One region of the Shewanella sp. BJSY2023SW001 genome, then DNA from elsewhere that is predicted to be linked to it. Evidence: predicted binding sites of a transcription regulator. Region 1 holds the regulator's gene; the other holds the start of a gene.

Region 1 (4,288 bases):
GGCCAGAGTATTGACAGCCGGAGTCAACCAGCTGGGTTTCTGCTCGGGATCGGCTGCCACCTCTTCGCGCCAGTTAGGTGCCGCCTCACTGAGGAAATTCTGCAGCGTCACGGGCTCACCAAAGTTTACATAACCCTGACCAAAATTACCCAACTTACGCAAGGCGCCAACCACTTGCCAGACAGATTCTTTTTGCTTCTTCTTGCCGCTGAGTTCTTTGTGATAAGTGGCCACTTCCATAACGTGGTCATAGCCCAGGTACACAGGCACCAAAGTCACTGGTCGCTCAATACCCCGCAACACAGAGTTGACCGTCATCGCCAGCATCCCAGTCTTGGGCGACAACAACCGCCCGGTACGGGAGCGGCCACCTTCGGTGAAGTACTCAACCGAATAGCCTTTGGCAAACAGCTGATCCAGATACTCACGGAACACTGCAGTATAGAGTTTATTACCGTTGAAACTGCGGCGGATAAAGAAGGCACCACCACGGCGGAATATAGGCCCGGCAGGCCAGAAGTTCAGGTTGATACCGGCGGCGATATGAGGCGGAACCATACCCTGAAAATAGAGAATATAGGAGAGCAGCAAATAATCCATATGACTGCGATGGCAAGGTACATAAACTATCTCATGTCCATCATGATGCAGCTGGCGTATCTGCTCGGCGCCCTTGATGTTGATCCCCTTGTAGAGCTTGTTCCATAACCAGGTGAGGATCCGCTGGGCAATACGCACCAGGCTGTCTGAATAGTGGGCAGCAATCTCATCGAGATATTCCTCCGCCATTTCCCTGGCCCTGGCCTCGGGGATCTTCTTGGCTGCGGCTTCCTCTTTTATAGCCTTTTTAAGGGTTTCTGAACGCAACAGTTCATTAAACAGCGCTTGACGGTTGGGCAGTAATGGCCCGGTCATCACCTTACGCTGACGGCGGAAATGTACCCTGGCCACTCGCGCCAACTTATGGGCAATAGCTTTATCGGTTCCATGTTCATCGGCCATCAGCCGCAGCGAGACCGCATTGGAAAACTGCACAAAGTTGTCTCGCCCCAGGAACAAGATCATTAGAAACTTGCGCAACCAAGTGGGGTTTTCCCGCTCAAATACGGCGGCGCGCATGCTGTCATCTTCCTTACCCGGAGTTCGGCCCCAATAGAGACTCACCGGCACCAATTGAATATCCAGTTGTGGATTGGTCTGATGCAAATGAAGCAAAGAGGTGAAACAGCTGAGAAAAGGTTTATTGCCCTTGCGCTTGCCGAACAGGGGCTTTGCACCTTCCAGGCAGACGACTCTGGGAACGGTAATATCATCAACCTTGAGCGTCTCATAAGGGCAAGGCAAACCAAACTTACGGGTGACTTCCGCCAACGCCGCGATATCACTGACAGACTCCGTCTTCATCACGTAGGCCATCGGCTTGGCGAGATCCAGGTTCAAATCGGCGAAAGGATCCTGAGGCACCACAGTGGTATGCACCAGCTTGCTTTGGAGCCAGCGAAGTGATTTAAACCAGAATGAATCTTGTTTGGACATGTTTTTCAGTGTCTGAGCCACAATCAATAGCCCAATAGAATACCAGAACTTCCTGAATCTTAGCTAGGGAAGGTGCGAACCGGTCCCGGCAGCTCCTCTGGCAAATTCCTTGAACTCCACATAATTCGTAAGCCTGACTGTCCAAATCTGCCACAGGTTAAAACATTTACCCTCCCCTAAACGTTTCAATTTTGGTTAATACTTGCGCTGATCAAAATACTGTATATACTGACAGGTACTGTATGAAAAAACAGGAATCACCATGAGACCACTGACACCGCGCCAGGCACAGATTCTGGAATTGATTAAACGCAATATAGCCGACACCGGCATGCCGCCAACCCGGGCTGAAATTGCTACCCGGTTAGGCTTCAAGAGTGCCAATGCCGCAGAGGAACACCTCAAGGCACTGGCAAAGAAAGGCTGTATTGAGATCATGCCAGGCACCTCTCGTGGTATTCGCTTGTCACATGATGAACAAGCGGAGTCAGAAGCAGGTCTGCCCTTAATAGGCCAGGTCGCTGCCGGGGAACCCATACTGGCACAGGAGCATGTTGAGCAGTATTACCAGGTCGACCCTGGCATGTTCCATCCCTGCGCCGACTTCCTACTGCGGGTACGCGGCGACAGCATGAAGAACATAGGCATTCTCGAAGGTGATCTCCTGGCGGTTCACAAGGTACAAGAAGCCCGTAACGGTCAAGTCGTGGTGGCCAGGGTTGAAGACGATGTAACAGTGAAGCGTTTTGAAAAGAAAGGTAATGTGGTTTATCTACATGCCGAGAACGAGGCTTACTCCCCAATCAAAGTCGACCTGACTTTCCAGCCATTGACCATTGAAGGACTGGCGGTAGGCATAATACGCAATGGAGACTGGCTATGAGCATAATGACGGGCAACGCCCCAAGACACCCGGGCCTGTGGACAGACACCAGTATTGCCGGCAATCAGCCTTGGCAACATACCGGCATCTCCAGCTTGGCCAGCCATAGCCAGGGACGTCAGGAATTATTACGCCTCTGCCCTCAATTGGCGCAATTGAGTCAACAGGGACGCTGGATAGTCTTGATTAACGCCCCTGCCAACATAGGTTACAAGGAAACCTTAGCAAGGGCCGGTGTCAGAATGGATAGAGTTCTCTTGGTGCGCACCAAGGATGAAATCGAAGCCCTGTGGGCAACGGAAAGAGCCTTGACCAACGGCACCTCCAGTGCAGTGATCAGTTGGATAAACAGCCTGGATGCCCGTGATAACCGTCGATTGCAGCTGGTTGCCCGTAACGCCAGAGCCATGGGAATAGTGCTGGAAACAGGACGGCAGGCGAAAGAGATGGATAACCGCCTCAACGAACTTACCCGCTCCATCCATTAATTGTATGAATAAAGGCCATTCCTGGGATGGCCTTTATTCTGTGCCTTTTGGGTGCAATACCTTTCCTTGTAAATCGACGCAAAGCCGCGCTGGTCAGCCCCTCACGCAGAATTCACCTCTAGATTAACAGACGCTTTTCTTTCATACAGTTAGAAAATATCGTGATCTTGATCAAAATTTAATCTACAAGTAATGTAAGAACAACGATTGTGTTATCTCCATGCAATTCGTCGTAGGTTGAACGTCCCATTTCGCTTTATAGCGAGTAAGGCCGTCGCCGGAAATGCTGAGTATATTCAGCGGTAAGTGCAACAGTGGTTACCACCTGTATACCTAGATCTAAGTGAAACCGCCGCCGCACTTTGAAGTCATCGTTGCTTTTTTGGGAACTGAAGAGTTTGCATAGAGCAAAGACTTACTGTGTGACTCTTCTTTGTAGTTGCGAATGCAATTGACAGAGGAGATGTCTTGTGAAGCAATGGCTGTGTGTTTTGCTGACCTTGTTGTGCGTCAGCTTGTTGTCTCCAGGTGCTCAGGCAGATATGCCCTTGAATATGACTCAAGGGGTAACTGAGATCAGTGGCAAGGTGTATCACCTGCACATGATCATTCTTTATATCTGCTGCGCCATAGGTTTGGTCGTATTCGGCGTGATGATCTACGCCATGATCAACCATAGAAAATCCAAAGGGGCAGTCGCGTCCCAATTCCATGAAAGTACCAAGGTAGAAATTGCCTGGACGCTTATCCCCTTCTTAATCCTTATCCTGATGGCAATCCCCGCAACCAAGACGCTGATTGCCATGGAGGATCCCAGTGATGCCGACCTGACGGTCAAGATCACCGGCTCGCAATGGAAATGGCACTACAGCTATTTCGGCGAAGACATCGACTTCTTCAGCATATTGGCAACGCCGAGGTCCCAGATAGAAGGCCAGGAAGCCAAGGGCGAGCACTACCTGCTTGAAGTCGACAAGCCGTTGGTATTGCCCATCAATCGTAAAGTCCGATTCCTGATGACCTCAGATGATGTGATCCACTCCTGGTGGGTGCCCGCCTTTGCCGTCAAAAAAGACGCCAATCCCGGTTTTATCAACGAAGCCTGGACCCGGGTGGACAAGCCGGGGATCTACCGCGGCCAATGTGCCGAGCTTTGCGGTAAAGACCACGGCTTTATGCCGATTGTGGTGCAGGTACTGGCAGAAGATGAGTTCGACGCCTGGATGGCAAAGCAGAAACAAGCCGCGGCTACGGCCGCCGAAGAAGCTCAGGCGGCCCTCAGTGAGACCATGAGCCATGATGAAGCCATGGCGCTTGGCGAACAGATCTATATGGCGCGCTGCGCCGCCTGTCATCAGCCAAACGGCGCCGGACTTCAAGG
Region 2 (4,288 bases), on a different contig from region 1:
TACCCAATTTGACATTCACTCGCTGTGAAGGTTTCAGCTCTTCCAACACGGCTGGAACCAGTTCCACGGCTGGAGCAGCGGGCTTCGGCTTGCGGGCCACTTTCTTGTCACTACGAGGACGCTCGTTGCGGGGCTTATCCCCCTGAGGACGTGGCTTGCGCGCAGGCCTGTTTTTCTTGGCTTCGCCTTCTTTGGCAGGCTCAGCCGCACGGCGGGCCTTGGCCTTTTCCTGGCTCTCTTTCAGCGTGGCCTTGGCATGTTCAATATGCTCCGGATCCAGCTCGCCGCAAGGGTTACCATCGAGATCCACTCGCTGTGCGCCTTCCTTGATGCACTTAAGATAACGCCAACTGTTGGTGTAGCGTCTCAGGGCGACCCTAAGTTGGGTCTTACTGACTTTGGAATCATCAGCCAACCTTTCAGCCAAATCCTGAAACAGTCCTATCTTCAGTGGTTTGGTTTCTCCTTCAGCGATAAAGCACAAAGGAAATGTTTCATACAAATACGCCAGAATAGCGTTGGTGTCGGTCAACTTTTCTGTTGATTCCATCATTACTTCCACAGTTAACAGGGGACGTCAGTGGTCAGTTAGGTCTGCTGTACTCACGGCGTCGTTCATCTTCGTTAACCCCTTGGGGGATAACGTACAAATTAGCATGCATTCAGCCATAGCCAAAGGCATGACACAAAACTTAACATTTCAGCCTGATACGACCAAGCACCACAAACGGTCATTTGGCCCTCAGAGCAGCCGCCTATTATAAGCTGCGTGCGCCTTATTGCGACCATCAATTGTGGCAGATTGTACGGGAATTAACCAAATAAGCACTTTTCCAGACTCTGCACCAGGCTCTCCAGTCCGGTTTGATCCTCTTTATCGAAACGCGACAGGCTGGGGCTGTCGATATCCAGTACGGCAATCAGCTCACCCTTTTGGTAAACAGGGATCACAATTTCCGAGTTACTGGCGGCATCACAAGCGATATGTCCGGCAAACTGATGTACATCCTCAACCAACTGAGTCTCGGCCTTGGCAGCCGCGGTGCCACAGACACCTTTACCCATTGGAATTCGGGTGCATGCCAGTTTGCCTTGAAACGGCCCAAGCACCAATTGCTCGCCTTTGAGCAGATAAAAGCCCACCCAATTGATGTCCTCAAGGTGTTCATTCAACAAAGCAGAGAAGTTGGCCATGGCACAAATCATATCGTCTTCACCGGCAAACAGTGCCTGTACCTGACGGTTGAGCGTATCGTAAAACTGAGCTTTCATCTGGGGTTCCGGGTTATGCTTTTTCTGATTCCGTCTTTTTCTTGCTGCTCTTGGCGGGAGCCGGCGCTTTTACCGGGGCGCCCTTGAGCAGATTCGCCAATGTATCTTTATGAGAAGCTAAATAAAAAGCAAGTTTTTCCGTTGTATTATCATCCAATTCCAATTCACTACCTTGGATAAAGGGGATTAAGTTATCCGCGATGTCGAGCATCTTATCGTAGGCGTCAGCCTCCTTCTTAGATGTAAATGTCATCTTCTCAACCCCTTCTCTGACCACAACGTACTGAGTTATAACGGCCATGACCTTCCTCACACTGTTTAAATATACAGTAAATAGATTGACATAAAATGCGCTATAGATGCAAGAGACGCGCTCTTTCTGATAGTATTTGCGAGTTTGTTTTGTCGACTCACTCCAATGGACCACAAGCAGCGCTGTTAGCGTGTTGACGATTAAGCTTGGGTCACCATGGCCAGAACAGGATATATCCAGCATTTGAAAGCGTATAATCCAAGCGACAACAAACCGGACTGCAGCATAGTGCTCTGCCGCGCCTGTGATCTGGCGGTGAGCAAACGTGCCCTGCCCTCCGGCGTCAGAGCGCTTTGTCCAAGATGCCATACGGCGCTTTATGATGCCCCCTACTGCTCCATCAATGGCATGCTGGCGCTATGTATCAGCGCCCTGCTGTTTTATCTGCCCGCCATGCTGCTACCCGTGCTGGAAATGCACTTTCTCGGCAGTGTCAGAACCACGACCGCATACCAGGGCGCCTTGGCGGTGATGGACCAAGGTTATTGGATAGTGGGGATTGCTGTGTTGGTGGCGGCCGTCATCGCCCCCGGAGTACTCAACCTATCGATTTTTATCCAAGTGCTGATCATCAAGGCAGGTCTGGTGCAGCATCACTTCTGGCGAGGGGTTCTCACCTGGCTGCTCAAGAAGCAAGGTCTGCTGTCGCAAATGACCATGCTGGAAATTTATGTGATCAGTTTCCTGGTTTCCGCCTTTCAGTTGTCCGACTTCTCTGATGTTTACTTTGGCATGGGAACCTTTTGTTTTACCATGCTGTTCTTGGTGACTCTCTTCCTGCAGCGCGAATATAACCTGGAGCATATGTGGAGTTTTCTCGATGAAAGCTAAAAAGCAGCTCCAGGGCAAAGACATGGGCCTGTGCAGCTGCCCCGCCTGTAAAAAACTCAATCAGATAGAGGATGAGTATTGCAGCCGCTGCCAAAACCCGCTCAGGCTAAGGGATGAAACCAGTCTGCAAAAAAGCTGGGCTTTGTTGATCACCGCGGCCATCTTGTTGATCCCGGCCAACATCTATCCCATTACCATGCTCACCAAACAGGGCAAGGTCACCTACGACACCATTTTTTCCGGCATCACCCATCTGGTACAGTCGGATATGTTACCCATCGCCATCATAGTCTTTACCGCCAGTATTCTGGTGCCCTGGCTGAAGATTATCGGCCTGGCTTTCTATCTGACGGCGATCAGTTTCAACCTGCCTATCCCCAAACGGCCAATGATGGCCGGGTTTCATATCATAGAATGGATTGGACGCTGGTCTATGCTGGATCTGTTTGTCATATCCATTACCGTTGCCCTGGTTAATATGGGGCAATTGCTGGACGCCAAACCGGCGCCGGCGGCAACCGCGTTTGCCTTGGTCATCCTCTTTACCCAACTTGCGGCCAAGGTGTTGGATACACGTTTACTTTGGGATCAACTGGACACTGAAGATGACGCAAATCGAAAAGCCTAAAATAGTCAAAAAGAAGCTTTTTTCCCCCATCTGGCTGTTACCTATAGTGGCGTTGGCTTTAGGCGCTTGGCTGGGGCTGAAGAGCATTAAGGAGTCCGGCATTGAAGTGCGGATCCACTTCCCCAGTGCCAGCGGTATGGATGTGGGCAAGACACTGGTGCGCTATCAGGGCCTGACCGTCGGCAAGGTGGTGGATATCTCCATCGATGAAGAGCTGCAGGGCGTTAACGTCGATGTCTTGATGGACTACCGCGCCGAGCCTTTCCTCAAGGATGAAACCAAGTTCTGGCTGGTGACACCCAAGGCATCCATCACAGGTGTCGAGGGTTTGGATGCCTTGTTCTCGGGGAACTATATAGGTATTCAACCCGGGGATGGCGATTCGCGTTACCGCTACGAGGCCGAGCGCTCTGCCCCGCCGGTGCTGCCCAGTAATGATGGTTTAGTGATTGAACTGAGCGCCGAGCGCCTTGGCTCACTGGATGTGGGCTCTCCGGTATTCTATCGCCAGGTACCGGTCGGCAGTGTGGTCAGCTATCGACTCGACAACAGCGACAAATTGCTGCTAAGCGCCTTTATTCAGGAGCAATATGCCTATCTGGTCAAAAAGGATTCCCGCTTCTGGAATGTCTCCGGCATAGAGATCAACGCCTCGCTTTCCGGCGTCAAAGTCAGTGCCGAGAGCTTGGCGGCGATACTCGCCGGCGGCATCAACTTTGATTCCCCAGAAAACTCAAAGCATGCAAAGAACGGCGACAACTTCACCCTATACGACAATGAAATAGAAGCCAGTGGCGGCGCCAGCTTTATTCTGTCGGCAAACAACGCCGAAGGCCTCGCCAAGGGCAGCCCCATTCTCTATCGAGGTTTGCCCATAGGGGAAATCGAAGAGATAGCGCTGGCCGATGACGGCGTGGCGCTGCATGCCCGCCTGGACGCCCCCTACTCGAGTCTTTTGACCGGCACGGCGCAGTTTTGGCGTGAAGGCGCCGAGCTGTCACTGTCCGGCATAAAACACCCGGGCCGATTGCTGAGCGGCGATGCCATCGCCTTTCTCCCGGGTACGGGCGAGGCTCAAACCCGTTACGCCTTGGCCGAGCAGGCACCGGATCTCAGCAAGGCCAAGGCGCTAAAGATAACGCTTAGAGCCGATGAAAACCCCGGCATCAGCCCTGAGGCCGAGCTGAGGTACAAGAAGATCGCCATAGGCAAGGTCACTTCAGTTGCCCTGAGCCGGGACTTCA

What was found. The regulator LexA, encoded in region 1, represses DNA repair genes until DNA is damaged. The targets are predictions, from matches to a motif close to TACTGTATNNNNATACAGTA.
Region 2: ACMHXH_RS15130 (YebG family protein) is a predicted target of LexA. The motif match lies at 1,585-1,604, and genes of this name have one in related genera.

What each region holds. Positions count from the first base shown of each region.
Region 1 is NZ_JBKORF010000076.1:22,947-27,234, forward strand. It holds gene plsB (glycerol-3-phosphate 1-O-acyltransferase PlsB) at 1-1,536, opposite strand, end outside; gene lexA (transcriptional repressor LexA) at 1,799-2,419, shown strand; gene ACMHXH_RS17010 (cell division inhibitor SulA) at 2,416-2,907, shown strand; partial or broken gene coxB (cytochrome c oxidase subunit II) at 3,378-4,288, shown strand, end outside.
Region 2 is NZ_JBKORF010000066.1:56,623-60,910, forward strand. It holds gene proQ (RNA chaperone ProQ) at 1-550, opposite strand, end outside; gene ACMHXH_RS15125 (GAF domain-containing protein) at 814-1,272, opposite strand; gene ACMHXH_RS15130 (YebG family protein) at 1,286-1,573, opposite strand; gene ACMHXH_RS15135 (paraquat-inducible protein A) at 1,769-2,416, shown strand; gene ACMHXH_RS15140 (paraquat-inducible protein A) at 2,406-3,044, shown strand; gene ACMHXH_RS15145 (PqiB family protein) at 3,022-4,288, shown strand, end outside.